DNA from 3 places in the Streptomyces sp. NPDC054047 genome. Region 2 is predicted to be linked to each of the others. Evidence: riboswitches for the same ligand, from Rfam matches in the RefSeq annotation. Region 2 holds a riboswitch; each other region holds the start of a gene.
The links. Region 2 has a riboswitch for cyclic di-AMP ahead of ACZ6ZP_RS37580 (transglycosylase family protein). Riboswitches for the same ligand answer to the same signal wherever they lie in the genome.
Positions count from the first base shown of each region.

Region 1: linked by a shared signal. The riboswitch ahead of ACZ6ZP_RS32635 (C40 family peptidase) and the one ahead of ACZ6ZP_RS37580 (transglycosylase family protein) in region 2 are both predicted to bind cyclic di-AMP.
Region 3: linked by a shared signal. The riboswitch ahead of ACZ6ZP_RS17280 (LysM peptidoglycan-binding domain-containing protein) and the one ahead of ACZ6ZP_RS37580 (transglycosylase family protein) in region 2 are both predicted to bind cyclic di-AMP.

Region 1 is NZ_JBVJKV010000011.1:65,452-75,780, forward strand. Features, by position in the region: gene ACZ6ZP_RS32620 (hypothetical protein) at 1-504, opposite strand, end outside; gene ACZ6ZP_RS32625 (C40 family peptidase) at 626-1,669, opposite strand; gene ACZ6ZP_RS32630 (hypothetical protein) at 1,990-2,343, shown strand; gene ACZ6ZP_RS32635 (C40 family peptidase) at 2,451-3,653, opposite strand; cyclic di-AMP (ydaO/yuaA leader) riboswitch at 3,662-3,818, opposite strand; gene ACZ6ZP_RS32640 (ATP-dependent DNA helicase) at 4,072-6,624, shown strand; gene ACZ6ZP_RS32645 (M23 family metallopeptidase) at 6,680-8,332, opposite strand; gene ACZ6ZP_RS32650 (lipase family alpha/beta hydrolase) at 8,539-9,393, opposite strand; gene ACZ6ZP_RS32655 (cobalamin B12-binding domain-containing protein) at 9,798-10,214, shown strand.
Region 2 is NZ_JBVJKV010000014.1:105,000-115,328, forward strand. Features, by position in the region: gene ACZ6ZP_RS37555 (NAD(P)/FAD-dependent oxidoreductase) at 1-748, opposite strand, end outside; gene ACZ6ZP_RS37560 (Ppx/GppA phosphatase family protein) at 1,147-2,073, opposite strand; gene ACZ6ZP_RS37565 (DUF501 domain-containing protein) at 2,070-2,615, opposite strand; gene ACZ6ZP_RS37570 (FtsB family cell division protein) at 2,684-3,163, opposite strand; gene eno (phosphopyruvate hydratase) at 3,280-4,566, opposite strand; gene ACZ6ZP_RS37580 (transglycosylase family protein) at 4,824-5,543, opposite strand; cyclic di-AMP (ydaO/yuaA leader) riboswitch at 5,547-5,736, opposite strand; gene ACZ6ZP_RS37585 (transglycosylase family protein) at 5,918-6,904, opposite strand; gene ACZ6ZP_RS37590 (cytochrome P450 family protein) at 7,041-8,384, opposite strand; gene ACZ6ZP_RS37595 (tetratricopeptide repeat protein) at 8,401-10,329, opposite strand, start outside.
Region 3 is NZ_JBVJKV010000004.1:125,727-136,055, forward strand. Features, by position in the region: gene ACZ6ZP_RS17260 (SGNH/GDSL hydrolase family protein) at 1-1,068, opposite strand, end outside; gene ACZ6ZP_RS17265 (GNAT family N-acetyltransferase) at 1,235-1,771, shown strand; gene ACZ6ZP_RS17270 (ribonuclease J) at 1,889-3,574, shown strand; gene ACZ6ZP_RS17275 (spermidine synthase) at 3,621-4,334, shown strand; gene ACZ6ZP_RS17280 (LysM peptidoglycan-binding domain-containing protein) at 4,516-5,271, opposite strand; cyclic di-AMP (ydaO/yuaA leader) riboswitch at 5,274-5,430, opposite strand; gene ACZ6ZP_RS17285 (histidine phosphatase family protein) at 6,013-6,645, shown strand; gene ACZ6ZP_RS17290 (hypothetical protein) at 6,939-7,094, shown strand; gene ACZ6ZP_RS17295 (hypothetical protein) at 7,156-7,293, shown strand; gene ACZ6ZP_RS17300 (class I SAM-dependent methyltransferase) at 7,363-8,109, opposite strand; gene ACZ6ZP_RS17305 (AIM24 family protein) at 8,332-9,003, opposite strand; gene ACZ6ZP_RS17310 (hypothetical protein) at 9,128-9,589, opposite strand; gene ACZ6ZP_RS17315 (hypothetical protein) at 10,009-10,266, shown strand.

The DNA of each region.
Region 1 (10,329 bases), on a different contig from region 2:
GTCGCTGTACGAGTCGCGTCCCGGCTCGGCGTAGGCGGCGGCCGCGAACGACGCCCACAGGCCGAGTGCGCACACGAGGAGGGACGAGAGGAGCCAGCAGAGGCTGAGGCCGGGGGAGCGGAGAGCGGAGTCCGACGCCGGGTGGCTGTCCAGGGCCAGCCAGCTGTCGGTGAGTTCGCGGGCCTTCCGGTCGTTGCGGATACCGACGACGACGCCGATCACGCAGGGCACGAGGGCCCCGAGGCCCAGGACCGCGCAGAGCGGGACCATGACGAAGGCCATCACGTCGTGGTCCTCGATCATTTCGAGCGGCACCGTCAGGAGCGCCCAGCCGACGACACAGCCGAGCGCGAACAGCCAGAGCAGCAGGATTCGGTGCACGCCCATGATCTGCCTGCGCAGCGCTTCGAGTGCCATGCCGCGGTCGTGCAGCAGCGCGTTCCGGTCCTGCCAGGTGCGCAGGTAGGCAGGTGGCGGAGGGGGCGGCAGCGTACGGCGGGGCATGGCCCTGACAGTACCTCCGGGTCCACAAGGCTTCTCACCCCGCCCGCAGTGCCCTACAACACCCTGCCCGCGATGCCCCGCGCCCCGCCGACAACGGCCTGCGCCCCCCTCACGTGACCTCTCACGCCACCCGCGTCGCGCCCGCGAAGGGCATCTGGCTGATCGGGGCGAGACGTACCGGAGCGCTCGGGTTCGGGGCGTGGATCATCTGGCCGTTGCCCACGTAGAGCCCCACATGGCTGATGCCCTGGTAGAAGAAGACCAGGTCGCCGGGCTGGAGTTGGGAGCGCGGGACCCGCTCGCCCGCCGCGATCTGCGCGTACGTCGTGCGCGGCAGGTCGACCCCCGCAGACCGGTAGGCGGCCTGGGTGAGCCCGGAGCAGTCGAAGGCGTTGGGACCGGTGGCGCCCCATACGTACGGGCTGCCGAGGGCCTTGTGGGCGTACGAGACGGCCGCTGAGGCACGGGCGTTGGGCGCCTTGGCCGGGGCGCCCGAGACGCCGTCGCGGCCCGCGGTGCGGGACGCCCTGTCCTCGCCCGCCAGCTCCGCGCGCTGGTCGCCGGTGAGCTGCGACAGGAGCCGCTTGGCCGCGTCCAGCTTTCCGTTGACCGTCTTCTTGTGCTTCTTCAGCTCCGCCTGGCGGGACTTGAGGTGCGCCAGAGTCCCGTCGGCCTCGGTGTGCAGTTGGTCGACCTCCTGGAGCTGCTTGCGCACTCCGGCCACGGCCGCGGCCTGGCGGCTGTCCGCCCGGTCGGCGAGCGCGGCGCGCTCGAGGTACTGGTCGGGATCGGAGGAGAGCGCGAGCTGGACGGCCGGGTCGATGCCGCCGCTGCGATACTGCGCGGCGGCGATCGAACCGAGGCCCTCGCGTGCCGAGTTGAGCTTCTCCGTCTTGCGGGCCGCCTCGTCCCGCAGTTCGCGCAGGGACTTCTCGGCGCCTTCGGCCTTCTCCTTGGCGCCGTTGTACTTCTCGGTGGCGATCTCCGCCTCGCGGTAGAGCGCGTCGACCTTGGACTTCACCTCGGCCGGACTGAGCCGCGGATCCGCGTGTCCTGTCCCGTCGAACGCGGTGGCCGTGGCGGCCCCCGCGAGGGCGATGGTGGCGGCGGTGCGGGCCGTATGGCCACTGAGCGAGCGCTGTCTGGGCTTGCGGTGCGCTGCCACGAAGGGGGGCTCCTTAAGGGTCCGGCGGCGGCCCGCACAGGGGGAGCGGACCGCCGCCGGATTCTCGGCGGTGGTGTCCGACTGCCGCCCCTGGTCCGGGCGGCGGTGGGGAGCCGGTCACCTGACGAAGGACGCTAAACCTGGCCGTCACGGCTTGGTGGCGGATTGTGCACAACTGACGCAAGTGTTCTAGACGGTGACCGTATGTGGCTGTTCGATCTCTCGGGCGAGGACCCTTCGCGTACGCGTGTGACCGATGCGCCGCTTGGGGCCCACCTGGCTACGGAGCGGTGATAAGGCCCCGGCTAGGCTCCGGAACCATGGACGTTCTCACCCATCTCTTCGTCGGCCTGCACATCATCGGCATCGCCTCCCTCCTGGGCGGCTTCCTTACCCAGATGAAGCAGATGGGCCAGGGCACGGCCCGCTTCAACCCGGCGATGCTGCACGGCGCGCTGACGATGCTCGTCACGGGCGTGATCCTGGTGGGTCTCAACCAGGCGGACGACAATCCGGTCAACAACGTCAAGATCGGCATCAAGATGGCCGTGCTGATCGTGATCCTCGCGCTGGTCTACGTGAAACGGGACGAGGAGAAGGTGGACAAGGCGATGTTCGGCGCCGTCGGGCTGCTGACCGTCGTGAACATCTTCATCGCGGTGCTGTGGACCTGACCCGGCCCGCAGAACTCGGCCCGTAGAAACCGGCCCGCAGAACCCGAGCCGCAGAAAAACGGCCCTCCACGCGCGCGTGGAGGGCCGTTTTCTCGTGTGTGTGACGGTTACGCGGGTCGCACGACGCTGTGGATCGGCATGTAGTAGATCGACTCGACGCGGACGTTCGCGCCCGGCTTCGGGGCGTGGATCATCTTGCCGTCGCCGATGTAGATCCCTACGTGGCTGATGTCGTCGTAGAAGAAGACCAGGTCACCCGGCTTGGCGTCGGCGGTCTTCACGGTCGTGCCGACCTTCACCTGGTCCCACGTCGTACGCGGCAGGGAGATCCCCGCGGCCTTCCACGCGTCCTGGGTGAGCCCGGAGCAGTCGTAGGAGTCGGGGCCGGTGGCGCCCCACACGTACGGCTTGCCGATCTGCGCCTCCGCGAAGTTGATCACCTTCGCGGCCTTCGTCGCGTAACCGCTGTCCGTGTCACCGGAGCCGGAGCCGGAACCCGTGCCGGTGTCGGTGCCGGTGTCGGAGCCGGAGTCCGGGGTCTCCTTGTTCTGCTCGCGTTCCTTGGCCGCCGCCTCTTCCGCCGCCTTGCGCTTGGCCTCCGCCTCGGCCTCCTGCTTGCGGGCCAGCTCGGCGGCCTTGCGCTTGGCCTCTTCTTCCTTCTTCTTCTCGATCGCCGCGAGCCGCGCCTTCTCCTCGGCGGTCAGCTCCGAGAGCATCGTGCGCGCCTGGCCCAGCTTCTTCTGGACGGTCTGCTTGCTCGTCCTGAGGTCGTCCCGCGAGTCGCTCAGCGTCTCCAGGCTCTTGGCGGCCTTCGTGCGCTGCTTCGTAGCCGACGCCTGCTGCGTCTGGTAGTCGTCGACCGCCTTCTTCTGGCGCGCGGTGAGCCGGTCCGACAGGTGGTTCTGGTCGAAGTACCCCTGCGGGTCGTCGGCGAGCATCATCGTGGCGGTCTCGGAGACGCCGCCGGTGCGGTACTGGGCCGCGGCGAACGTGCCCAGCTCCTGGCGGGCCTCGTTCAGCTTGTCGGTGCGCTTGGCCACGTCGTCCAGGAGTGTGTCGACCTTCTTGCGCTGCTTGTCGGTGCGCTCCTTGGCCGAGTTGTACTTCTGGGTGGCGACGCCCGCCTGGTGGTAGAGGTCGTCGACCTTCTTCTGGACCTCTTCGAGGCTGGGCTTCTGCGGAGCGGACGGTGCTGCCTGCGCGCTCTGTGACAGCAGGGCCACGGAGGTGAGGGCCGCCGTCGTGATGCCGAGGGCGGGAGTGGCGCGTAGGCCGGCCATGCGGGTCCGCGGCTTGCGGTGCGACGCCAAGGGAGGCGACTCCTTCCGTAGACCGCCTACCGGGTTAGCTGTCGGGTTCGGGCGGGTGGTTCCGGAAGGTTGCCCTACAGTCCCGTACTTCGTACGGGACCGATTCACCCCAAGTTCAAAGTGGGTCCCCGGCTCCGAGGAGATCGAACTCGGCGGAGGCCACCCGTTCCCGGCGGGGTTCGCCGGTGGGAGTGCGAGCGGCCCGGGCAGCAACCTAGCCAATTCGTGTGGCCCGTGTGAAGGTTGATGTTCGATATGCCCGATACGTTTTCGTTACTTTACGAAGCTCTTGACGCGGGCACGCCGTGCCATGGCGGAGCGTGACCGTCCGCGGGCGGGGCGTAGGCGGGCGTAGGCGGGGTGAGGTGGCCGGAACCCGGGGCGGGTTGTCAGTGGGGCCGCCTAGACTCGGGAGGCGATGAGCAGCCTCTTTGATGACAGCTTCCTGGCGGACCTCCAGCCCTCGCGGGCCTCGGAGGAGGAGCCCCCGCCGCCGCCCGAGGACAGTGCCCCGGAATCCGTTCCGGATGATCTGTTCGACGGGAAGTTCGACGCGCCCACACCCCGGGACGCGCACTACCGCGGCGGCGCCCCCCGCCCGGTGATCGACCCGGCGGCCCTGCTCGACGGGCTGAACGAGAACCAGCGAGCGGCCGTCGTGCACGCACACTCCCCGCTGCTCATCGTCGCCGGCGCGGGCTCGGGCAAGACCCGGGTCCTGACGCACCGCATCGCGTATCTCCTGGCCGAGCGGCACGTGCACCCGGGGCAGATCCTGGCGATCACGTTCACGAACAAGGCCGCGGGCGAGATGAAGGAGCGCGTCGAGCAGCTCGTCGGGCCGCGGGCCAACGCGATGTGGGTGTCGACGTTCCACAGCGCGTGCGTGCGGATACTGCGCCGCGAGTCGAAGACGATCGGCTTCACCTCCTCCTTCTCGATCTACGACGCCGCCGACTCCAAGCGGCTGATGGCCCTGGTCTGCCGGGACCTGGACATCGACCCGAAGAAGTTCCCGCCGAAGTCCTTCAGCGCCAAGATCTCGAACCTGAAGAACGAGCTGATCGACGAGGAGACCTTCGCGGGCCAGGCCGCCGACGGCTTCGAGAAGACGCTCGCCCAGGCGTACGCGATGTACCAGTCGCGGCTGCGCGAGGCGAACGCCCTCGACTTCGACGACCTGATCATGACGACGGTCAACATGTTCCGCGCGTTCCCGGACGTCGCCGCGCACTACCGCCGCCGCTTCCGCCACGTGATGGTCGACGAGTACCAGGACACCAACCACGCCCAGTACGCCCTGGTGCGCGAGCTGGTGGGTCCCGCGGACGGCGAGGGCAGCGAGGGCGAGGGACCCGCCGAGCTGTGCGTCGTGGGTGACGCGGACCAGTCGATCTACGCCTTCCGCGGCGCCACGATCCGCAACATCCTCCAGTTCGAGGAGGACTATCCGAACGCGACGACGATCCTCCTCGAGCAGAACTACCGCTCCACGCAGACGATCCTGACCGCGGCCAACGCCGTCATCGAGCGCAACGAAAGCCGCCGCCCGAAGAACCTGTGGACCAACGCGGGCGCGGGCGCGGGCATCACCGGCTACGTCGCCGACACCGAGCACGACGAGGCGCAGTTCGTCGCCGACGAGATCGACCGGCTCACCGACGCGGGCGACGCGAAGGCCGGTGACGTCGCGATCTTCTACCGGACGAACGCGCAGTCCCGTGTCTTCGAAGAGATCTTCATCCGCGTCGGCCTGCCGTACAAGGTCGTCGGCGGCGTCCGCTTCTACGAGCGCAAGGAGGTCCGGGACGTCCTCGCGTATCTGCGCGTGCTCGCCAATCCGGAGGACTCCGTCCCGCTGCGGCGCATTCTGAACGTACCCAAGAGGGGCATCGGCGACCGCGCGGAGGCGATGATCGACGCGCTCTCGCAGCGCGAGAAGATCTCCTTCCCGCAGGCGCTGAAGCGCGTCGACGAGGCGTACGGAATGGCGGCTCGCTCGGCGAACGCCGTCAAGCGGTTCAACGTGCTGATGGAGGAGCTGCGGACCGTCGTCGAGTCGGGCGCGGGTCCCGCCGTCGTCCTGGAGGCCGTGCTCGAACGGACCGGCTATCTCGCCGAGTTGCAGGCATCGACCGACCCGCAGGACGAGACGCGCATCGAGAACCTCCAGGAACTCGCCGCCGTGGCCCTGGAGTTCGAGCAGGACAGCGGTGAAGTCGGTGGCGCCGGTGAGGCCGGTGAAGCCGGTGAAGGTGCAGCGGAGACCGAGGACGCGGACGCAGGAGCGGACGCGGGCGCGGGCACAGGCGTGTCGGGCACCCTCTCCGAGTTCCTGGAGCGGGTCGCGCTCGTCGCCGACTCGGACCAGATTCCCGACGAGGAGGACGACGGCTCCGGAGTCATCACGCTGATGACGCTGCACACCGCCAAGGGCCTCGAGTTTCCGGTCGTCTTCCTGACCGGCATGGAGGACGGCGTCTTCCCGCACATGCGTTCCCTCGGCCAGGTCAAGGAGCTGGAGGAAGAGCGTCGCCTCGCGTACGTGGGCATCACGCGCGCGCGGGAGCGGCTCTACCTCACGCGGTCCTCGATGCGCAGCGCCTGGGGACAGCCCTCGTACAACCCGCCGTCGCGCTTCCTGGAGGAGATCCCGGAGGCCCACCTGGACTGGAAGCGGAAGGGTTCCGTCGGCGCACCGGCATCCTCCGGACCCGCGGCCGGGATCGCCTCCTCCTTGTCGTCGTCGCGCTCGCGCACCGGGGGCGCGCAGGGCTTCGCCACGCGCCGTGCGACGGAGAAGCCGGTGGTCGCGCTGGCGATCGGGGACCGGGTCACGCACGACCAGTTCGGCCTCGGAACCGTGGTCGGGGTGAAGGGCACGGGCGCGAACGCCGAGGCGACGGTGGACTTCGGAGAGCCCAAGCCCAAGCGGCTCCTGCTGCGGTACGCGCCGGTGGAGAAGCTCTAACGCCGCAGGCGGCGGCCCGAGTTGTGCGGGGTCGCCGCGCGGGCGGCGCCTTGAGTTACGTCGGGTCGAGGCCGTGGCTGCGCAGCCACGGCAGCGGGTCGATCGCCGAGCCGCCGCCGGGGCGCACCTCGAAGTGCAGGTGCGGTCCCGTGGAGTTGCCGGAGTTCCCGGAGAAGGCGATGGGGTCGCCCGCCTTGACGGGGCCGCTGGAGACCTTGTGCGTGGAGAGGTGGCAGTACCACGTCTCCGTGCCGTCCTTGGCGGTCACGATCGCCATGTTGCCGTAGGCGCTGTTCCACTTCGTGGAGACGGTGCCGTCGGTCGCGGCGAGGACCTCGGTGCCGTACGCCACCGGGAAGTCGATTCCGGAGTGCGCGGACATCCAGTTGATGCCGGCCTGGCCGTAGTACGCGCTCAGGCCCTGCTGCTTCACCGGCAGCGCGAACTTGGGGCGCAGGCGCTCCTTGCGCGCGGCTTCCTCGGCGGCCTTCTTCTCGGCGGCGACCTTCTCCGCCTTGAGGTCGATGCGCTCCTGGGTGCGGCTCGCGCGGTCGGCGAAGTCACCTGCGTCCGCGGAGAGGTTCGCCAGCTGCGTGTCGAGCTTGTTGTTGGCGGCGGAGGGCTGCACCGACGCCGTGTCCGGGACCGATGCCGCCTGAGCCTCCTTCTCGTCGCCGCCGCCGAAGTCGCCCACGGACGCGGCGGCGATACCCGCGACGCCCATCACGCAGGCGGAGGGCACGGCGACGGTGAAGAGCGCGGAGCGCTTGGCGGGGGAGCGGCGGCGGGCCCGCGAGCGGGAGCCGTGCGCACGGTCCATGACCGGCGGCTCGTCGTCCCCGGCGGTGTCGCGGCCGACCGGCTCGACCGGACCGAGTGAATCGGCGGGAGCTTCGTCGGGCGTGAACTCGTGCTCGGCGGGAGCCGGTTGGGGGTAGACCTCGGTGGGGTGGGATTCGGGGGCGTAGGCATCGGAGGCGTAGGACCCGGTGTCGTACGGCGAATGCTCGTACGTTTCCGGCGCCTCGTACGTGTCGGGCGCTCCGGGCGTGTCCTGAGCCTCGTACGTCCCGTGCACCCCGTGTGCCTCGTGCGTCTCGGGGGTGCCGTACGCCTCGTGCGTCCCGGTGGCCCCGTACGACATGTCCTGCGCGGCGTCCTGGCCGCCGGAGTTCCACGCGGTCGCGTCGTACGCGCCGGTGTCGAAGGCCTGGGTCTCCCACTGGCCGGTCTGCTGCGGCTGCTGCGGTTGGTTCCAGGCGCCGGTGTCCCACTGGCCAGTGGCGTCGAGGCCGGGACCGGGCTGGGCCGGGATGTCGGCGGAGAGGTGTTGGTAGCCGCCGGTCGACCACGTGGCGCCGGTGTCGTAGCTGCCGGTCTCGTAGCCACTGGTGTCGTACGCGGCTTGGTGCTGCGCGGCGTACGGGTCGTGGTTCAGCGTCTGCTGCGTCCCCGTGGTGGACCACTGGCCGGTGTCGTACTGACCGCCGGGCATGTCGCCGAAGAGCGGGTCGGACGCAAAGCTTCCGGTGTCGGGGCCGGCCGTCGCATAGCTGCCTGTGGTGTCGAAGCTTCCCGTGGAGTAGCCGTCGTAACCGGTGTAGGCGCCGTGCTGGGTGCTCTGCTGGTCATACGCCGCGTAGGGCGCATGGTCGGCGGGTGCCGAGGCCGGGGGTGTTGAGCTCCCCGACGGGTGACGGTCGTTCACCAACTTCTCTTTCGCCTCGGCAGCAGGGGCAGAGCAGTGCGGCGACTGTACCCGGCGGTATGCGGGCGCGACAATCTTCGGCAGGTTTCCGGCTCTCAGGAAACGGGCATTCGGCCGCCTTTCGGCGGACGGCGGGCACAGCTTTGGCCCTGCGTTCGAGATCCGTTCGACAAATTTCCCGCGTCGCGGGGTGCGGGAGCTGCTCCTCAGGCCACGGTTTGTCCGTTCTCGGCGCCCGTCGCGGATTTCCCCGGAGCAGGCAGATCGAGGGCCTGGCGGATTCCGGCGGCGACCGCGGGGTGCACGGGCAGGGCGAGATGACCGATACCGGAGACACGTACGTTCTGCGCGATCAGGTCGGGATGGTTGACGCAGGCCGTCTCGAGGGGCGCCATCAGCTGGTCCAGGTCGCTCCAGAAGCTCACGAAACGGGTCCGGCAGCCCGGCGCGGGCTCGCGCAGCTCCTCGATCACGTCCGAACCGGGGCGCATCTGGCGCACGATCGGGTGCGCGTCGGCCAGTGGCACGACGCGCGTTCCCTCGTGCGGGGTACCGAGGGTGACCAGCGTGCGGACGCGTTCGTCGCCGCCCAGGCGCTGCGCGTAATAGCGGGCGATCAGGCCGCCGAGGCTGTGCCCGACGATGTCCACCTGGTGGTGGCCCGTGCGCTCGCAGATCTCCTCTATGTGGCGGCCGAGCAGCTCGGCCGCCGTGCGGATGTCGCACGTGAGGGGGGAGTAGTTGAGGGACTCCACGTGCTGGCCGCCGTGCTGGGCCAGGGAGCGGCGCAGGAGGACGAAGACCGAGCGGTTGTCGATGAAGCCGTGCAGGAGGACGACCGGGGGCCGGCTCTCCGCGGGGAGCCGGGGCGCGTCGGGCGACGGCAGTTCGGCGGCGATCCTGCGTTCCTGGACGATGCCCGACGGGTACAGGAGGAGGTGGCCGGCAAGGATCGCCACCTCGAGCGCGGTCGCTTTCAGCAGAGCCATGGAGAGCCCCGCCAGTCTGGCGGGCAACGTGAGGCAGGGCGGGCGAAAGGGCAAGACCCTCGTGATGGTCATGGTCGACCTCCCGGTCGGCACGCGAGAGGACGGCTCTGTCCCCCGTGTGCCCGTAGTGGGGAGGCGTGACAGAGGTCGTACGGCGGTACGTGGTCAGCGCCGGCGGCGCCCCGAATACCGGCGCGATCGCCGATGTGCCGCGTCACCACGGCGCGCAGCTGACGGCGCGGTGGCACGGCGACCTCGTTGCGGCTCCCCTTGCGCCGTCCCGAAAACGGTCCGTATGCCGCTCGATACGGGAGTGGCGCGCAGCGAACGTGTCCCATCGTGTGATTTCCCCCTCGCTCTCCACCGTGAAACTGCCGCGTGCGAGATGCTGGAGATAACGTTCGTTCACTTCCCCGGCCGTTGCGGCACGGGGTGCCAGTGCTTGGACAGATGGATATCGGTACATGGAGGCAGTGATGGGTGTGGCAGCCGGTCCGATCCGCGTGGTGGTGGCGAAGCCGGGTCTCGACGGTCATGACCGCGGGGCCAAGGTGATCGCCAGGGCACTGCGTGACGCGGGTATGGAGGTCATCTACACCGGCCTGCATCAGACGCCCGAGCAGGTGGTGGACACCGCGATCCAGGAGGACGCCGACGCGATCGGTCTGTCCATCCTCTCCGGCGCCCACAACACGCTCTTCGCGCGCGTGATCGAGCTCCTCAAGGAGCGCGACGCGGAGGACATCAAGGTCTTCGGCGGCGGCATCATCCCCGAGGCGGACATCGCGCCGCTCAAGGAGAAGGGCGTCGCGGAGATCTTCACTCCCGGGGCCACGACGGCGTCGATCGTGGACTGGGTCCGGGCGAACGTCCGGCAGCCGGCCGGCGCCTGACGGCCACCGCGCCGCGGCGGGAGCGTCATCCGGCCTCCTCCGCGCGGCGGGAGCGTCGTCCGGCCTCCTCACCTCCAGTGCGGGGGCGGCTGGTCCGCTGCGCGCTGGGGTGAGT
Region 2 (10,329 bases):
CGTGGCCGTCCACGCAGGAGTCCATGCCGGTCTTGAGGTAGACCTCGACACCGCGGCCCTCGAGGTGCTCCTTGCCGTACTGGCCGAGCTTCGGACCGACCTCGGGGAGGATCTTGTCCGCGACGTCGACGAGCACGAAGCGCATGTCCTCGCGCTTCACGTTGTTGTAGTACTTGGCCGCGTCGCGGGCCATGTCCTCGACCTCGCCGATGGTCTCCGCACCCGCGAAGCCACCGCCGACGAAGACGAAGGTCAGCGCCTTGCGGCGGACCTCTTCGTCCGTCGTGGAGTCAGCCTTGTCCAGCTGCTCGAGGACGTGGTTGCGCAGGCCGATGGCCTCCTCGATGCCCTTCATGCCGATGCCCTGCTCGGCGAGGCCGGGGATCGGGAAGGTGCGGGAGACCGCGCCCATCGCGATGACCAGGTAGTCGAAAGGCAGCTCGTACGCCTCGCCCACGAGGGGGGCGATCGTCGCGACCTTGCGGTCCTGGTCGATGGTGGTGACCCGGCCGGTCAGAACTTCCGCCTTGGGCAGCACGCGTCGCAGCGGGACGACGACGTGCCGAGGCGAAATGCTGCCGGCTGCAGCTTCGGGGAGGAAGGGCTGGTAGGTCATGTACGACCGGGGGTCGACGACCGTGACGGTCGCCTCTCCGTAGCGCATCTTCTTGAGGATGCGCCGAGCTGCGTACAGGCCTACGTACCCACCGCCTACTACGAGGATCCTGGGACGCTCCGTGGTGCTCATGCCATCGAGTATCCACCTGCCCGACGGGGGTCGCTCGTGCGCCCCTTCACAAGCATGGGTAGACCCTCTGCTACACTTCGCCGCCCACGTGACGCAGGCCATAGCGCCCCAGGGGAACCACGCGGCAACCCGAAACGTTGTGCACCCCTTGTGAGCTGCCACTCTGGCCTCCGAGGCCGTGTGGACCACCCGCCCGGAACACGCTCCGGACACACTCGCGAACCTTCACTGTCATGGGTCGCGGAGTCCTCTGGGAGCACTTTCAGGGGCTCGGAACCCCTGAACATCGACCAACCGAGCCGATTTCCTTGTGAAGAACTTCACGAAGTTTCCCGACGGCATGTCGCCGCGGGGCCCTTCGACCCCCTCACCAGCCGCTCAGACGCTATATGACGCGCTCAGGCGATCGACCAGCCGATGCCGTCGAGGATGTCGTGCTCGCTGACGACGACCTCCCGGGCGCCGGTCCGATCCATGATCGACAGAAGGACCAGGGCGCCCGACACGATCACGTCCACGCGGCCCGGATGCATCACCGGGATCGCGGCGCGCTCGTCGTGCGTGGCCCGGCTCAGGCGTCCCACGATCTCGCTCACCCGCTCGTAGGAGATCCGGGAGTGGTGGATCGCCGCGGAGTCGTACGCGTCCAGGCCCAGCGCGATCGCGGAGACCGTGGTCACCGAACCCGCGAGCCCGACCAGGGTGCGGGCCTCGCGGATCGGCACCGTCCGCTCGGCCAGATCGAGCGCGGCCTCGATGTCGGCGCGGACGGCGTCGAGTTCGGCGGGCGCGGGCGGGTCGGAGCGGATGTGGCGCTCCGTCAGGCGCACGCAGCCGACGTCGACGGAGCGGGCCGCGGCGACGTGTTCGTCGCCGACGACGAACTCCGTCGAGCCGCCGCCGATGTCCACGACGAGATACGGCTTGGCCAGGTGGTCGCTGCCCGCCAGCTCCTTCGTCGCTCCCGTGAAGGAGAACTCGGCCTCCTGGTCACCGCTGATGACCTCCGGCTCGACGCCGAGAATGTCCAGGACGCCGCGTACGAAGTCGTCGCGGTTCTCGGCGTCGCGGGAGGCGGAGGTCGCCACGAAGCGGAGGCGCTCGGCGCCGTGCTCCTTGATGACCTCGGCGTACTCGCGGCACGCCGCGAAGGTCCGCTCCAGGGCCTCCGGGGCCAGACGGCCCGTCTTGTCGACGCCCTGGCCCAGGCGGACGATGGTCATCCGGCGGTCCAGGTCGACCAGTTCGCCGGTGGCGGGGTCGGCGTCCGCGACGAGCAGGCGGATCGAGTTCGTACCGCAGTCGATGGCGGCCACGCGGGTCATGCGCGCTCCTCCGCGGCGGGCTCGGCCTCCGCAAGGGACACGCACGCGCCCTTGCGCCACCACTCCGGGAGCATCGCGATCGCCTCGTCGCCCAGGGGGTTCACGCCGGGGCCCGCGGCCAGGGAGTGGCCGACCAGGACGTGCAGGCACTTCACGCGGTCGGGCATGCCGCCCGCGCTCGGGAAGCCTTCCAGGACCTCGATGGCGTCCCGGCGCGCGATGTAGTCCTCGTGCGCCGCGCGGTACGCGGCGGCGAGCTCGGGGTCCGTCCCCAGCCGCTCCGTCATCTCCTTCATGACGCCGTTGGCCTCAAGCGTGCCGATCGCGGAGGCGGCCCGCGGGCACGTCAGGTAGTACGTCGTCGGGAACGGCGTCCCGTCCGGCAGGCGCGGCGCCGTCTCGACGACGTCCGGCTGCCCGCACGGGCAGCGGTGGGCGATGGCCCGCAGGCCGCGCGGCGGACGGCCGAGCTGCTGCTTGAAGGCCTCGACGTCGGCGTCGGTGGGCTCGGTGCGCGGGGTGGTCGGCGGGGGCGTTTCCATGCCTGTCTTTCGATCGGTTCTCAAGGAGAGATGGTGCGGTGACTACGGAGAATGGTGGTGGTACCGGGTCAGTCGTCGGCCGGGCGGTCCGCCTTGTCGACGCCGTCCCAGACGTTCGAGTACCAGGGCCTGGCGGCCGCCCCCTGGTCGGAGCGCTGCTTCTTCGCCGCCTCGGGGTCGACCACCGTGTAGCCGGTCTCGCCCGGCATCACGTAGTGCAGCCGGTCCCGGATGCGCTGCTCCGCGTACTCGTCGTCCCGCCAGCGGGCCTTCTCGTCGCGCAGCTTCTCGACGTTCGCGCGGCGCTCGGCCTGCTCCTTGCGCTGGTCCGCGATCTCGGCGCGCTGGGAGACGTACTGCCTTATCGGGTAGGCGAGCGCGACGACCAGCGAGCAGAGCACGAGCGCGAGGAGCGCGGCACGTCCCGTGAGCCGGGAGCGGCGCGCCTGGCGCTTGGTCTGGGAGCGGTAGACACGCTCCGCGGTCTGCTCGCCGAGCAGCCGCAGTCTGGTCGCGGTGGAGAACCGGTCGCGGTCCTTCACGGCCATGTGTGCCGCCTCCCCGATACGTACGTACGTCCCCGCACACGGTACGGGACCGAGTACGGGGACGTAGGTAACTGCTCAGCGGAGCCGGAGCCCGAGCCTCGGCCCGGAGAAGCGGCTCAGCCCTTGAAGCGGGGGAACGCCGAACGACCGGCGTAGACCGCGGCGTCGTCGAGGATCTCCTCGATGCGCAGGAGCTGGTTGTACTTGGCGACGCGCTCGGAGCGGGCCGGGGCGCCGGTCTTGATCTGGCCGCAGTTGGTGGCGACGGCGAGGTCGGCGATGGTGACGTCCTCGGTCTCACCGGAGCGGTGCGACATCATGCACTTGAAGCCGTTGCGCTGGGCCATCTCGACGGCGTCCAGGGTCTCGGTCAGCGAGCCGATCTGGTTGACCTTCACCAGAAGGGCGTTGGCCGACTTCTCCTCGATGCCACGGGCCAGGCGCTCGGGGTTGGTGACGAACAGGTCGTCGCCCACGAGCTGGACCTTCTCGCCGAGCTTCTCGGTGATGGCGTTCCAGCCGGCCCAGTCGTCCTCGAACAGCGGGTCCTCGATGGAGACGAGGGGGTACGAGGCGACGAGCTCCTCGTAGTACTCGGTCATCTCGGCGGCCGAGCGGGACTTGCCCTCGAACTCGTACTTGCCGTCCTTGTAGAACTCGGACGCGGCGACGTCGAGCGCGAGACCGATCTGCTCACCGGGGACGTAACCGGCCTGCTTGATGGCCTCGAGGATGAGGTCGAGCGCGGCGCGGTTGGAGTCCAGGTTCGGGGCGAAGCCGCCCTCGTCGCCCAGGCCGGTGGAGAGACCCTTGTCCTTCAGGACCTTCTTCAGCGTGTGGTAGACCTCGGTGCCCCAGCGCAGGGCCTCCGAGAACGACTCGGCGCCGATCGGCGCGATCATGAACTCCTGGATGTCCACGTTCGAGTCGGCGTGCGACCCGCCGTTCAGGATGTTCATCATCGGAACGGGCAGCAGGTGCGCGTTCGGGCCGCCGAGGTAGCGGAAGAGCGGGAGGTCGGAGGCCTCCGACGCGGCGTGCGCGACGGCCAGCGAGACGCCGAGGATGGCGTTGGCGCCGAGCGAGCCCTTGTTGTCGGTGGCGTCGAGGTCGAACATCGCCTGGTCGATCAGGCGCTGCTCGGTCGCGTCGTACCCGACGAGCTCCGGGCCGATCTGCTCGATGACGGCGAGGACGGCCTTCTCCACGCCCTTGCCCTGGTAACGGTTGGGGTCACCGTCACGGAGTTCGATGGCCTCGAAAGCACCGGTGGACGCACCGGACGGAACGGCGGCACGACCCGTGCTGCCGTCGTCGAGGCCGACCTCGACCTCGACCGTGGGGTTGCCTCGGGAGTCCAGGATTTCCCGGGCTACGACGACGTCGATGGACGGCACGAGCATCTCCTTCTGGGATGTGACGCGGGTACGCGGGGCGTTGGCCTCGCGGACACGAGCCTAACCGGCTCCCGGACAAGAGCCAGCCGAGCGACCGCCCTGTGGACAAACCGAGAGCAAAATGTTTCCGAACGGAACAAAACGTGGAGGGCGCACATGACCCCGCCCCGGTGCGTACGGGGGATACGCGCACCGGGGCGGGGAGGGCCCGTGGGGACGGGGGTGGGGCGACGCCTCCGCCGAGGCGCCGCCGCCGTCAGCTCTTAGCTGAGGTGGAGCTGCTGGCCCGGGTAGATCATGTCGGCGTTGTCGATGATGTCGCCGTTGAGCTTGTACACCTTGTGCCAGCCGCCCTTGACGTCCTTCGCCTCGGCGATCTTGGAGAGGGTGTCACCCTTCTTGACCTTGTACTCGCCGTCGCCCTTCTTGACCGTCTTGCCGGTCGGGGTCTCGACGGTCTTCTTGGACTCGGTCTTCGGAGCCTCGGCCTTGGGGGCCTCGGCCTTCGGAGCGGCCTGCTGCGGCTGCTCGGTCTGGGCGCTGGGCTGGCTCTTGGGCTGCTCCTGGGTCTGCTGCGGGGCGCTCTCCTGCGCACCGCCACCCTCGTAGGAGGCGCCCGAGAGGCCGACGCCGCAGCTCGGCCAGGCACCCTTGCCCTGGCCCGCGAGGACCTTCTCGCCTATCTCGATCTGCTGGGCCTTGGAGGCCTTGTCGGCGGTGGGCGCGTACTTCGTGCCGCCGTACGCGGCCCACGTGGACGACGAGAACTGCAGGCCGCCCGTGTAGCCGTTGCCGGTGTTGATGGACCAGTTGCCGCCGGACTCGCACTGGGCGACGGCGTCCCACTCGGAGCCGGTCGCGGCGGAGGCCGAGCCGGCCGCCATCAGCGGGGCGGCGACGGCGACACCGGTGACGCCTGCGAGCGTGGCGACACGGGTGGCCTTGGACGGGCGGCGGTGCTTGCCCTTGCTGGAAAACAGCATGAGTGATCCCCTCACCGACGCCTGCGAGGTGAGCTGTCGGGTTCGGGCCGATGAAGTTGCCCGGCCGCGCTTCCTTGAAGCGCGACTTAACCCCTAGCCGTTTCCTTCCGTCGGCCTCGCTCTCGCGACGCTCGACATCCGGTCCCGGCGGAAACCTTGGGTCCCCCGCTCCTGCCTACGGCGCTTACGCGACGACTGTTCCCGAACGGCCGTTGGCAGGACTCGGCGTACCGACCGGCGGGGCCCGCTGTGGCGAGCGGTCCCGACCGTAGTCATGCGATCGGGAGAAACTCAAAGACGATCAGGGCTTCTGAGACCCATCTCTCACTTGCGCCAATTGGGACATCAAGCGCAAAACGAGTCGTCAACTACCCCTACTTTTCGCCCAAATCGAGGCTCTGACCGGGAAGGATGAGATCGGGGTCGGAGCCGACGGACTTCTCGTTCTCGGAGTACAGCTCGGTCCACCCGCCCTTCACGTCGAGGTCGTCGGCGATGAGCGAGAGGCTGTCTCCGGAACGGACCGTGTACGTCCCGTCGGAGCCGTCCTGCTGACGCTCCTCTCCGCGGGAGGCGTGCCGGCCCGAGCCCTCGCGGGAGGTGTCGTCGGAGGGCTTGTCGTCCGCGCTGTCGCCGCGGTGACGGCCCTCGCCCGCGCCGGAGGAGGGGGTGGGAGTGGGCGAAGTTTCATCGCTCTGCCCGGACTTGCCCGGGTCATCCGACTCGCCCGAGTTGCCCGGCTCGTCGTGATTCTTGTCTCGCGCGTCGGCGTCGGCGTCAGCGTCGTCATCGGCGCCCGGCTTCTCGGAGGACTTGTCCGAGGGCTTGTCCGAAGACTTGGTGCCGTCCGCGGAGTCGGCCGACTCGCTCGGCGACTTACTCGGCTCGTCCGACTCGTCCGGCTCGGCCGACTCACCGGACTCGGTCGACTCGTCGGAAGGAATCGTCGTGATCGGAGCGCCCGGGTCGACGTCCGCGGCGGCGCCGTCCTGGGTGAGACCGGCGATCGGCGCGCAGCTCGGCCAGGCGCTGGTCCCCTGGTCGTCGAGGACCTTCTCGGCGACGGATATCTGCTGCGAGCGGCTGGCCAGGTCGGCGCTCGGCGCGAAGTCGAGGCCGCCGTACTCCTCCCAGACCTGCTGCGAGAACTGGAGCCCGCCGTAGTACCCGTTGCCCGCGTCCGCGCTCCAGGACCCGCCGCTCTCGCACTCCGCGAGCTTGTCCCACGTGGCGGTGTCCGCCGCGCTCGCGCTGGTGGCACCGAGCAGCGGGATCGCGATGGCCGATCCTGCGACTCCTGCCGCGACGATCAGGGCCGGGGCCTGGCGGGGGCGTCGGTGACGACCATTGCCGGAGAGCATGCGGTTGCCTTTCGCGTGACTGGAGCGACGACTGCGGCACGGGATGCCGAGTCGTCGGTGAACGTAGCGGCAGTCGAACGCTTGTCACAAGTCGATGCAGCGGAGATCACGTGAAAGTCACAGTCTTGACGGTCCGTCAGTTAAACGTCTCTCCAGGTGTCGAATATTTGCTCCGCTGTGCGGGTGTGAACTCCACGGGCAGCGTGCGGAGTCCGCGCATGATGAGCCCGCCACGCCACCTCAAATCACCAGGTTCCACCGCGAGTCGCAGGTCAGGCAGGCGCCGCAGGAGGGTCGCGAGGGCGGCCTGGCCTTCGAGCCGGGCGAGCGGTGCGCCGAGACAGTAATGAATGCCATGGCCGTAGCCGAGGTGTTGGTTGTCGCGGCGGGCGAGGTCGATCGTGTCCGGATACCGGAACCGTTCCGGGTCGCGATCGGCGGCGGCGAGCACGACGAGGACGGGGTCGCCGGCGGCGATGTCCTCCCCTCCGACGGTCAGCGCCTCGGTGGCGAACCGCCAGGTGGCGAGCTCCACGGGACCGTCGAAGCGCAGGAGCTCCTCGAGCCCGGTCTCCAGGAGGGCGGTGTCGCCGTCCTTGAGGGAGTCCTGGAGCTGCTCGCGCTGCTCGGGGTGGGTCAGGAGGGCGTACGTCCCGTTCCCGATGAGGTTGACGGTGGTCTCGAACCCGGCGAAGAGAAGGATGAACGCCATCGCGGCGGCCTCGTTCTCAGTGAGGTGCTCGCCGTGGTCGGAGGCGCGGATGAGCCCGGAGATGAGGTCGTCGCCCGGTTCGAGGCGCTTGCGGTGGATCAGCTCGGCGAGGTAGCCGCGCATCTTCTTCACGGACCGGGCGACTCCTCCCCTGGGCCCTCCGCCGTGGCGGATCATCATCCCCGCCCAGTCGCGGAAGTCGTCCTGGTCCTCGCGGGGGACGCCGAGCAGGTCGCAGATGGCGTAGATGGGCAGCGGGAAGGCGAAGTCGTGGATGAGGTCGGCCTCCCCCTTCTCCACGAACTGGTCGATGAGCCGGTCGGTCAACTCCTGCACGCGCGGCGCGAATGCGGCGATACGGCGGGGAGTGAAGGCCTTGGAGACCAGGCGCCGCAGCCGCGTGTGGTCCGGCGGGTCGATGTTGAGCAGATGCGTCATGAGGTTCGCGCTGCGCTCGCCCGGGATGCCGGTCTTGCTCTTCGCGTGCGCGGGCTCGCCGTGATGGGCCGGATTCTTGCTGAGCCGGGGGTCGGCGAGCGCCTGCTTGGCATCGGCGTACCGCGTGACCAGCCAGGCCTCCACACCGCTGGGCAGCCGGGTCTTGTGCACGGGTGCGTGCTCGCGCAGCCAGGCGTAGGCGGGGTAGGGATCGGTGGCGAACTCCCAGGTGAAGAGCTCGGGCCCCTGGGCGTCGGGCGCCGGGGACGCGGCCCCTGCGGGGCAGGCTGCGGGGGTCGCCTCTGCGGGGGCGGGCGGCTGGTCTTGCATGGGGTCGACGGTATCCCTAGCCGGGGGCCGATCCCTGGTCGGGCGGGGCGAGGGGGCCCTTCAGGCGCCGCCCGGCATCGGCGTTGCCCGAGGCCTCGGCCCGGCGGAGGTAGTGGACGGCGCGGTTCTGGTGGGCGCGGCCGAGCGTGACCTCGACGTCGGGCCAGTCCCCCGCCACGGCCCGCTCCAGGTACGGGATGGCTTCGGCGTCCCTGCCCTGGAAGAAGAGGAGATCGCCCAGCGCCCCGGCCCCGACGAGGCTCCCGGAGTCCGCCGCCTTGCGCAGCCACTCCACCGCGCCCTCCTCGTCGTCCTCCGCGGCGGCCAGCATGCCGAGCGCCGTCAGAGCGTCGCCGTCCTCTTGCGCGGCGCGCGGCGTCAGGATCCGCCGGGCGGCCTCCGCCACCGCGTCGAACGAGAGCGCGTCGTCCTCCGCCGTTCCGAGAGCCTGGAGCCAGACCATGAGCGGAACCGGCGCGATGTCCGTAGAGCGGACGGCGTCCGCGACGAGCGAGCCGTAGACCCGCCAGGTGCCCCGTTCGTCGTCCGACACCAGCAGCCCGGTGATGCCCTGCCGAGGCTCGGTCGCCCAGGAGAGCGCTTGGCCGACCGCCTCGGAGTCGGCGTCCTCAAGGACGGAGCCGTAGACGGCGCACACCGCTTCCAGCAGCTCTTCCGGTACGTCCTCGATCCCGCACCGGGCGAGGTCGATCGCGGCCCTCACCAGCAGATGCCCCAGCGGCTGCGCGGCGGGCCGCCGCGCCCGGCGCCACTCGTCCCACAACTCCGGCCCGATGACGAGGAATTCGCCGACCCCCCGCTCGCCGCGCCACCGCAGGGCGTCCACGAGCCGCGGATCGTCGGCCTGCGCGAGCCGCGCGAGCTCCGCGGGACTCCACTGGACCGGCACCTCCACCGTGCGGGCCGCGCTCAGGACGCGGGACGCGGGGCTGCCCCCGAAGCGGTGGGTGTCGTACGCCTCGTCGTTCATCGTGGCCAGTACGAGGATGCCCTCATGCGTGAGGTGGGCGAGGAGCCCCGCGGTGAGGCCGTGCTCGCCGAGGTGGCCGTCCAGGTCGTCGAGCCACACCACGTACGTGCCCTTGGCGTCGCGACCCCGGAGCCGGGCGGGGAGGTCGCGCAGGTCGGCCCCCGCGTCCGGGGCGTAGACCCTGGTGTCGTCCGCGACGGCGCCGCGCAGCGCGGCCCATGCCGTCATCGTCTTGCCGGAGAGCGGCTCGCCCGTGACGACGACCAGGCCGCCCTTGGCCACGGCCTGAGCGACCAGGCCCGTCAGCTCTCCGTGGCAGTCGCGCGGAACGTACGGCGGCAGGCTCGGCTCGTCGCCGAACCGCCGGGTGGGGTGCACGCCGAGGGCCAGGCGCCGCAGTTGGTCGACGCGGGGCCAGCCGGTCGCCGCCGCGGGGGCGTTGTCCGGCCGTGGGCCGTAGTGGTTGTACTGGACGCCGATCGTGGGGCCGTTGAAGGTGCCGTCGCCGAAGTCGACGTGGTCGCCCGCGACGACGGGCGCGGTGTTCACCACGACCGAGTCGATCTCCCGCGACTGGATCACCGCGCCGTGCACGGTGCCGCCGGAGACGGTGTTGGTGGTGTCCGGGGCCGGGGTCGGAGCCGGGGTCGGGGCCGCGCAGAGCGGACACCAGCCGGAGGCGCCGACCAGGTGCCCGTTCGGGCAGAAGTCGGCACGGCGCGCGGGCACGTCCCCGCTGCCGAACTCGGCCACGATGCCTCGCAGTTCGGCGGCGGAGCCGGGGTTGGAGACCAGCAGGCGCCCCATCCGTCCCTGCCACTCTTCCATGATCCGCCGACTCGGAGGCCACTCGTAACCGCCCGTCGTGGGGAGCCCGATCCAGCCTTCGTGCAGCCCGACCTCCCGGAGCAGCAGCGTCACCCGGAGGGCCACTTCCCGCCACCGCGGCGTCCG
Region 3 (10,329 bases), on a different contig from region 2:
CGTGGGGTGCAGGCCGTCGGATAGATCGTCCGCCTCGTCCGGGCCGAGCAGTTCGCGGCCGTCGAGATGGTGGAGGTGGGGATCGCTTGCCCGGCGGGCGGCCACGATCCGTTCCAGCTCGGCACGGACCACCGCCAGGGACAACGCCCCGGCGGCCACCTGCGCCGGGTCGCCGAGGGCTACGACCTTCCCGTCCGGGCCCGTCGTCGTCGGGCCGGGAGTCTCCTCGACCGCCGGACAGCTCACCGGGGACATCAGCAGCAGCGGGGTGTCCGGGTGCCCGTCCCGGATCGTGTCCAGGAACCCGTGCACCGCCGGGCCGAACGTCCGCAGCCGGAAGGCGGCCAGGCTCACGATGTTGATGCCCACCTTGAGGCTGATCAGGTCGGCGGGCAGATCGCGGATCGTCCGGGCGACATAAGGGTCCAGTAGCGCGTTGCCCGCCTGGCTGAGGTTGATCACCTCCACTCCCGCGAGTGCGGCCGCCACGGCCGGCCAGGTGCCGGTCGGGCCGTCGGCCTCGATGCAGTGGCTGATGGAGCTGCCGTGGTGAACCCAGCGGCGCCGACCGTCGGGCAGCGGCGCGAGCACATCGCCGTCGGCGCGCAGGGCCACCAGTTCCGTGGGGGTCTGCTGCGGCAGCCACAGCTCGACGGTCTTCATGCCGGCCGGCAGCCCGGTGTACCGCACGGTTCCCGGGTCGCCCGGGATCAGTCGCTGCTCGGTCCCGGGTCCCGCCATCCGCAGCACGTTGCCCACCGGCGCTCGGCGGCGCTCGGTCAGGACGCCGTCCACCAGCAGATCCAGCATGCCGGTCGGCCGGGGGTGAGGATCGCCGTCGAGCTGGCCCGTGGAGGTGAGCACATCGAACTCCAGCTCACGCGCGTCCGTGCGGAACACCAGCCGCACGCCGGAGGGCATCACGGTCACTCCGTAGACGGAAGGGTTCTGATACTGCTCCGTGGTCCACGCGGGCAACCGGCGCGGCATCACCCCCGTCGGCGTGCTCTCCAGATCCAGTGCGCCCCGTATCTCCACAGGACCGCCCACCAGAGGAACCACCCGCATCGCCACCGCCCACCCCTCGCCGTTACGAACCCACTGATCATCGACCTCGGACGACGATCGATCAACCCGCCGGCCACGATGGCGAGCCGCGCCGGTCGCGGTGCCGGTCGCGGTGCAGCGGCGGGCACCCCTTGGCCGACCCCAGAAAGAAGATCATCATGGGGGGATGTCTGAGAACCCATCCTTCGCGGCATCGCCCGCGGTCCGGCTCCCTCGGTATACGAAGACGGAGCAGGACGAGATACTCGGCGCCGGCGATGACCCCTTCGGTGTCGCCGCGACCGGATTGGCCTGGCTGCCGAAAGAAGAACACTTCGGCATCCGCCACGGCGGCCGGCTCGTGGCCCACGCCGGACTGCGACGGCTGCCCGCGGCGATCGGCGACGTCGAGACGGAGGTCGTCGGCGTCGGTGGAGTCGCCGTCGCACCCGACATGCAGGGCCAGGGGCTCGCTCGGCGCGTGGTCGCAGCGGCACTCGACCACGCCCGCACGATGGGCCCTCAGTACGCCCTCCTGTTCTGCCGGTCCCCCCTCGTGCCGCTGTACCAGCGCATCGGATGGCATCCGCTCGACCAGGACGTACTCGTCGAGCAACCCGGGGACCGTGTGGTGACCATGCCGCTGCGGACCATGATGACGCCCCTGCACGACACCGCGTGCCCGCCGTCGGAACCGCTGCGTCTGTTCTCTCTCCCGATGTGAGGGTCCTGTGCTGCCCCGGTGCTCGTTCTCGGGGAATGGGGAGGTGTCGACGACCCGGGCGCCGAAGTGCGGGCGTCCTTCGGACCAGCTCTTTCAACTCTCCGGTAGCGTCACCGTATGAGTCATCCACACCCCGAGCTGAAGCCTGCCCCGCCGCTGCCCAAGGGAGGCCTGCGGGTCGTCGCCCTGGGCGGCCTTGGCGAGATCGGCCGCAACATGACCGTCTTCGAGTACGCCGGCAAGCTGCTCATCGTCGACTGCGGGGTGCTGTTCCCCGAGGAGAACCAGCCCGGCGTAGACGTCATCCTTCCCGACTTCACCTCGATCCGGGACCGGCTGGACGATGTCGTGGCCGTGGTGCTCACCCACGGCCACGAGGACCACATCGGCGGCGTGCCCTACCTGCTGCGGGAACGGTCCGACATCCCCGTCGTCGGGTCGAAGCTGACGCTTGCCTTCCTCGAGGCCAAGCTCAAGGAGCACAACATCCGGCCGCGCACGGTGCGGGTGCGCGAGGGCGACCGGCGCGCGTTCGGTCCCTTCGACTGCGAATTCGTGGCGGTCAACCACTCCATCCCCGACGGGCTCGCCGTCGCCATCCGAACGGGTGCCGGGATGGTGCTCCACACCGGTGACTTCAAGATGGACCAGTTCCCGCTGGACGACCGGATCACCGACCTGCGGGCCTTCGCCCGGCTCGGCGAGGAGGGCGTCGACCTGTTCCTCACCGACTCCACCAACGCCGAGGTGCCCGGCTTCACCACCTCCGAGCGCGAGCTGAACCCCGCGATCGAGCAGGTCCTGCGCACCGCGCCGCGACGGGTCATCGTCTCCAGCTTCGCCAGTCACGTCCACCGCATCCAGCAGGTGCTCGACGCCGCCCACCAGTACAACCGCAAGGTGGCCTTCGTGGGCCGCTCGATGGTCCGCAACATGGGCATCGCCCGCGACCTGGGCTATCTGAAGGTTCCCAAGGGCCTGGTCGTCAGCATGAAGGAGCTGGAGAAGCTCCCCGACAACCGCATCACCCTGGTGTGCACCGGATCCCAGGGCGAACCGATGGCCGCACTGTCGCGGATGGCCAACCGCGACCACGTGATCCGCATCGGCAAGGGAGACACCGTTCTCCTCGCCAGCTCGCTGATCCCCGGCAACGAGACGGCGATCTACCGGGTGATCAACGGGCTGACCCGGTGGGGCGCCAACGTCGTCCACAAGGGCAACGCCAAGGTGCACGTCTCGGGGCACGCCAGCGCCGGTGAGCTCATCTACTGCTACAACATCGTCAAGCCCCGCAACGTCATGCCCGTGCACGGCGAGTGGAAGCACCTGAAGGCCAACGCCGATCTGGCCATCCGCACCGGCGTCGACCCCGACCAGGTCGTCATCGCCGAGGACGGTGTCGTCGTCGACCTCGTCGACGGCCGCGCCTCCATCACCGGCAAGGTGCCCGCGGGCAACGTCTACGTGGACGGGATGACCGTCGGCGGCGTCACCGAAGCCTCTCTGAAGGACCGGATCACGCTGGCCGAGGAGGGTGTCGTCACGGTGGTCGCCATCGTCGACGCCGACACGGGAGCGCTCGCCGAGGCCCCCGACTTCCTGGCCCGCGGGTTCGTCCACGACGACGCCACCTTCGAGCCGGTCATCCCGGTGATCGAGAAGACGCTGGCCACCGCGGCCGAGGAAGGGGTCGGCGACGCCCACCAGCTCGAACAGCTCATCGCGCGCGCCGTGGCGAACTGGGCGTTCCGCACGCACCGCCGCAGGCCCCTGATCATCCCGGTCATCATCGACGCCTGACCACGCGCCGGTCCCGCCGCCCAGAAACGCCCAGGAAGGTGAATGGATGAGCATGCGCTTCGAGGAGATCGACTGGCGGCCGACAGCGATGGGGGACATCAGCCTGCGGCGGCGGCGGGACCCGGCGTCGGGCGACGATGTGTACGAGGTGAAGCTCGGGGACGAGTTCTTGATGTCGAGCCTCTTCACCGCGGGTGAGATCGCCCTGACCCGGCTCGGCCTCGAGCAACTGCCGGACACCGAACTGGATGTCGCGGTGGGCGGCCTCGGTCTCGGCTACACCGCACGGGCCGTCCTCGACGACCGGCGGGTGCGTTCGCTGACCGTGATCGAGGCCCTCGGTGAGGTCATCGAGTGGCACGAGCGCGGATACGTGCCGCTGGGCACCGGCCTGTCGACGGACCCCCGATGCCGCTTGGTCCAGGGCGACTTCTTCGCGCTGGCCGGCGACGGCGGCGACGGCCTTGATCCTCAGGAGCCGGACCGTCGCTTCCACGCGATCCTCCTCGACGTCGACCACTCGCCCCGCCATGTGCTGCACCCCAGCCACGCGGCGCTCTACGAGCCCAAGGGGTTGCGTGCCCTCGCCCGGCGGCTGCACCCCGGAGGCGTTTTCGCCCTGTGGTCGAACGACCCGCCCGACGCGGAGTTCACCACCGTGCTCGCCGAGGTCTTCCCGAAGACGGCGAGTCACGTCGTCGATTTCCCCAACCCCCTGCAAGGCGGGACCGCCACCAACACCGTGTATGTGGCGGGCTAAGGGCGCTATATGACGGCGCTTCAGCATGCAGCCCCGAGGTCGAGTTCGAGACTGCTTTGCACGAGAAAAGCGACCCGCCGCGGCTGGGAAGCGAAAGATGAGATCCTGGCCGTCGTCGTCCAGGGCTGAGCCCCGGACGCATGGCGCGCCGGGGCTCACAGCGGACGAGACGGGATGCGGCCTAGTACGGGCCGTTCACGTTGTCGATCGAGCCGTACCGGTCGGCCGCGTAATTGCAGGCGGCGGTGATGTTGGCGACCGGGTCGAAGCTGTCCGTCGACGTGCCGGGCACGTGGTACGCGGCGAATGTGGGGTCGATGACCTGCAGGAGCCCCTTGGACGGGGTTCCGGCGGCGGCGTTGGAGTCCCAGTTGTTGGTGACCGTCGGGTTGCCGGAGGACTCGCGCATGATGTTGCGGTGAATGCCCTCGTAGGTCCCGGGGATGCCGTGCTGGGCCAGCACGTCGAGCGATTCCTTGATCCAGCCGTCGAGGTCGTTCGTGTACGTCTTCTTCGCCGGGGCGGCGGCGGGCTCGGCGGCCGTGCGCTCGGAGCGGTCCGCCCGATCGGCGGACGCCCTGGAGGCGGCCGACTTCTCCGCGTCCTTGGCCTGGGCCTTCTCGCCGATGGTGAGCTTGAGACCGGGGTGGATCAGCCCCGGGGCCTCACCGAGGACGCTGCGGTTGTCCTCGTACAGCTCCTTCCAGCTGCCGCTCTGGGAGTGCTCTCGGGCGATCTTGGAGAGGGTGTCGCCCGCGACGACGACGTAGGTCTTCGGCGCTGCGGCGGGCTTGGCGGCCGGGGCGGCCTGCGCCGCGCTCGCGGCGGTCGCGCCGAGCACCGGGAGAACGAGAACGGCCCCGCCCGTGCCTGCGGCGGCGATGCCCCGGGTGAGCTTGCTGGACTTGGGGCGGCGGTGCTTTCCCTTTGCGGGCATGACGAATTCCTCTCCGTCGCCTACGAGGTGAGCTGTCGGGTTCGGACGGGAGATGTCCGGTCGCACTGGGCGTGCGACTTCACCCCGAGCCGTTCCGGAATCCGGACCGGCGGCTTACCTGGGTCCCCCGCTCCTGCCGTGCGTAAGTGAGTGAGTGGGTGGGAGGGATTCCGGACAGCGGCAGGATTCGGCGTTCCATCCGGATTGATGGCGACGTTAAGCGAGAAGGCTGGCGAGGAACAAGACACGAATTCGCATAGGGAAAGCGAGGAGCCCTTCCCCAATGATCAAAATCCCTCACGCGCTTTGATCAAATAGCCCAACTTTCCTTGCGTAGAACGAAACCGCGCTCAGCGGCTCCCGGGCTCACAAACATTGGTGTGACCCGTTTCACTGAATGAGGGATGGATTGGGAATGCGGCGCGATGGCGTATCAGAGTGCACCATTTCGCACGAGTATTGAGCAATGCAGACAGGGCTTTATAAACGCCACCAATGAGCTGAAGAAGTAGCTTTCTCGCGCAAAGATGGACATCTCGCCTGCCTCTAGGGGAGTCCCCCCCTCCCAGGGCCGCCCATGCGCGGGTCCACCGCGACCGCGGCCTCCCGGAAGTGGCGCAGGAACGCCATGCCCTCGATCTGCTGGAGGTGACTCAGGAAGGCTCGATCGTGATCGCGTTGGTTAAGGTAGCGGGCCGCGACCGGCAGGCCGGGAGGCCAGGCAGCGAAGGGCAGGCTCTCGTGCGCACTCTTTACGTTGTCACCCACCCACAGGCGACGCACCACGTCGAGGGAGTCGTCGGCGGATGGCACGACTCCCGCCTGACGCCCACCGGCGTCCGCGCGGCGGCTTCCATCGCCGAGGCGCTTCGGGGCGTGATCCCGGACGGCGCCGAGGTCGACCTGTTCTCCTCGGATCTGCAGCGCACCCGGCAAACCGCCCAGGAGGTAGCCGAACTGTTCGGCGTGAAGCTGTTCCTGGACCGCAGGCTGCGGGAGAAGTCCTACGGTGCGGCAGGGGGAAGGCCACAGGAGTGGCTGGACCGGCGTTTCGTCCCGCCGCCGGCTGTCGGGGAGCGGATGGACCATGACGAGGGCGTGGAGGGTGCCGAGACGAAGGCGCAGTGGGCGCAGCGCATCTACGCGGCCATGGATGAGATCCTGCGGCGTGCGCGCGAACACCAGATCATCGTGACGCATGGCGGCTCACTGACCTTCGTCGTGGCGTCCTGGATCAAGATGCCGATCGAGTCGGCCAGTTACGCCAGCTTTCGGGCCCCTCCCGGCAGCATCACCACACTGCGCGAGGACGACTTCTTCCACAACCGCCAAGTCGTCAGCCTTGGCGACACGCGCCATCTCGACTCCGCGTAACCGTGAACCATCGCCTCGGCTGCATCGACCAGGCCGCTTCAGCAAGATCCTGTCACGAGCTCATAGCGGTGAATCAGGTCCTGCAGTTCGGCATCCTCGTGGGCGTGGCGCGTAACGGCATTTTGACTCGCTGAGGCCAACCGGACGAGCCCTTGTCACAGGGCTGCCTACGGGGCCGTGCGCGGCGGCCGCGGTACTTCCACCTTCGAGGGCCGCGAGGCCGGCCTGGATCTTGGGTGTGGCGGTGGGAAGTGCAGGGGTACGAGGGGTGGAGCGGGAAGACATTCGGCGTCGTGCACGAGGAACTGCCCGCCTACGGCCTCTCCCTCGGCTTGGCCGGGCTTCCCCACCGCTGGAAGGCGTACTTCGAGAACCTCTACCACCTGGTCCGGGAGATGCCCGCGGAACAAGGCCGGTCACAGGCACCGCTCTGGCGGCAGTCCAGCTGACTGGGCGGCGCGAGAATAGGGCGGTTCTGTCGCTCCATCGGCGCCGGGATAGGCTCTTCCTATGATCCTCCCGTTCCTCTTGGGCGTGGCCGTCCTGCTCACCGTCGCCGCCGTGGGCGTATGGGTGTGCTTGGAGTTCTGCAAAGAGCTCCGCAACCGTAGGCACACGCCCGTCGGGCCCGACGCCGGAGGCCAGTAGCCCGCACCGGACACTCGCGCGTGGCGGCTGCACGTCCGCGATCCCGGCCTCAGACCACCGGCGCGACCCTCAGGCGCGGCAGCGCAGCATTTCCAGCGGGGGATTGGCGTGGAAGTCCGCCCAGTGCTCCGCGCCGAACTCGCGCACCCCGGCTTCGGACACCGACAGCGGCACCCAGGCCAGGTCACTGAACCCGGCCGCCTGAAGGCACTTCTCGTAGACCTCGCGGCGCGGCAAGTTGGCGACGAACGAGGCCGGTCCCGGGTCGAGCAGCGCCGTGATCTTCACCTGCGGCCCCGTCCCGCCCTCGTCGCCGGTGAGCTCGCTGCGGAAGCCGTACTTGTCCGGGCCCGGCCCGTCGAAGCGGAAGTCGGGCGACTGGTTGAGCACGAACAGCTCACCGCCTGGCTTCATGTTCCGGTGGATGTTGCGGCACATGCGTTCCGTGGTGGCGATGTCCGCCGCGTAGCTGAACATCTGGACGGCCAGCGCGATGTCGAAGCGCGCGCCGAGTGGCCGCAGTTCGGCCACGTCACCGATCTGGTAGCGCACCCCCAGCGGTTCGCGACTCTCCAACTGCTGCGCCACGGCGACCATTTCGCCGGAGATGTCGACACCGAGGACGTCGGTGGCGCCGCGCCGCTTGAACTCCCTGCTGTAGAAGCCGGTGCCGGAGGCCAGGTCGAGGATCGACCTGCCGCGCACGTCCCCGACCATCGCCAGGAAGCTGGGCACTGCTGCGAACTGCTCCAACGGAAGGGCCTTGACCCCCTCGTACGCCTCACCGATCTCGTCGTACTGCTGCTGCGCGCTCATGGTGATGTCTCCCTCCGGTACACCCGTGGGTGCCGCCCCCGTCGCCGAGGCATGCCGCGGCTCTTGCTCGGCAGTCTCCCCGGGGTCCGGCGGACCTCCGTACTGGCAGAAGCCACGAAGATCCGGGGTGCGTCCCGGCTCCACACACAAGCCGCGCCACGAGCCCGAAGGGGCCGCCACCTCCGGCGGCCCTTCGGGGCCCGATCAGACACGCTCAGGCCGTCAGGATGCCGGGACCGGCTTGGGTTCGCCGGGGTTGACCACCACGACGCCCTCACCCTCCAGCTTCAGCTGCACGGCCTCGCCCGAGCCGCCCTTCACCATCGATCCGACGCTCTGGGAGCGGTGCAGCGACGCGTGCAGCTGCGGGCTCCACGCGACGACGGCGTCGGTGTCCACGTACACGGGCGCTTCCGGGGTCACGGGCAGCACCAGCGGGATGCCCGCACTGGTCAGGGCCAGTCGGCCGGTGCCGGTGAACGTGCAGTTGAACAGCCCGCCGCCCGCCATGCCGGCGCCCTTGACCGTGGTGATGTCGTAGTTCAGCGCGGCGTCGAAACACAGGACGTTCTTGCCGTTGACCGTCAGGCCGTGGCTGTCGTCCACGTCGACGAGGAAACAGTGCGCCGCGTCGGAGGCGAACCATGCCTCGCCCTCACCGCTGACCGTCATCAGGGCCAGGCCCTCACCGGTCACCGCCCGCTTGAGGAAGTTGCCCACGCCCTGGCCCTGCCGCTCGAACTCCAGTGAACCCCGCCAGGCGACCATCGTCCCCTGCCGGGCTCGCGCCTCGCCTTTGACGGCGTAGCGGACCGCCATCGCGTTTTCCTGCGTGAGCCCGGGGGCCGACGCGGGCTGGATGAGATTCTCGGGATCGAAGAGATTTCGCTGCATACGGCTCCGGGTGCCCCGTCAATTCGCCCTCAGCCGTAAAGAGTTGAGGGTATTGTCCCGCGCTCATGGTCAAATTCGTGCGCGCACGCGGGACGTGGGGTCGAGCGGCTCCGGGCGGCAGAAGCTATGCGTCGAGTCCGGCCCTTCTGGCGTCCTCGATCCGAGTTCTGCGGCCCCACGCGGTGAACGGCGGTCGTGCGTAGAGCAGTTCGTGCCCATCGGGACGGACGAGGACGCCACGGCCCCCGGGTCCCGGACACCACCACAAGGTGCCGTCGGGCCCGGTCATCGCGTGCTGGTAGCGCTGCCGGGTCGAGAGGACGAGCAGCGGGCACAGCCCGCCGTGCGGGTCGCGCAGGACGACCCCGACGCCCTTGAGGCGGCTGGGCGGAAACTGGTGGGCGCGCCGGGTCAGCCACGGGCCTGCCGCCAGAATCTGACGCATCCGCGCATTCGCATGCAGGCCGCTCGCCCCCAGCCCCAGGATCACGACACCGGCCGCGGCCAGTCGACTGCCCACCCCTTCCAGCCACTCGATGCCGCTGGCCGCTCCCCACCACGCCGCGACGACGCATACGGCGGTCACGAGGATGCCGAGCACCAGCCACCGCAGGGAACGGCTGCGATGACGAGCCAGGCCACGGGCGGTAACCGCAGTGTGCAGCGCGGGCGGACCCGCATGGTCCTCTTCGGGGACAGGAACGTGCTCATCGTCGACGGCACCCGGGCTCAAGCCGCCGGGGTCCGGTCTCGCCCGGCCTTCGTCGCGCTCACTCATCGGCTCTCCCAACCTGTGACACCACGCGGATTTCGAGGACCTCCCGGTTACCCGCTTGCGGGCGCGCCAGTCACCGCGACCACTCAGGCGTACGGTCCGACCAACCCCTGGCGCCCTGCCTGAGCTGAACAGCGAAAACAGATATATGGCCGCCGTGGTGACGTGTCGTCGCGCCGTCCGCGGGTACCTGCTCCGGCCTGGAGCCGAACGGTCAAGGAGGAGACATCGTGAGTGAACAGATACCGGCCTCCCCTGGCGAGGACGGCAGCACGCCTATCCCCAGGGACCCACCCGACCAGCAGGCGACGGATGGGCCCGACGCCTGGGACCTGGACGTGGGCAAGGCGGAGGACGACAGCGGCGGCGACAGCGGCAAGGCGGCCGAGGTACCCGACACGGACGAGGGAGGCACCGCCAGGCGCGGCGAATCCCGTGCCCTGGAAGGCCACTCGGAGGAGCCGGTGCCGGACGAGCCTTCTGGGTGAGAAGACGATGACGGGAGCCCCTCACCAGCCAGGTGAGGGGCTCCCGGCCTTGTGGGGCTCGAA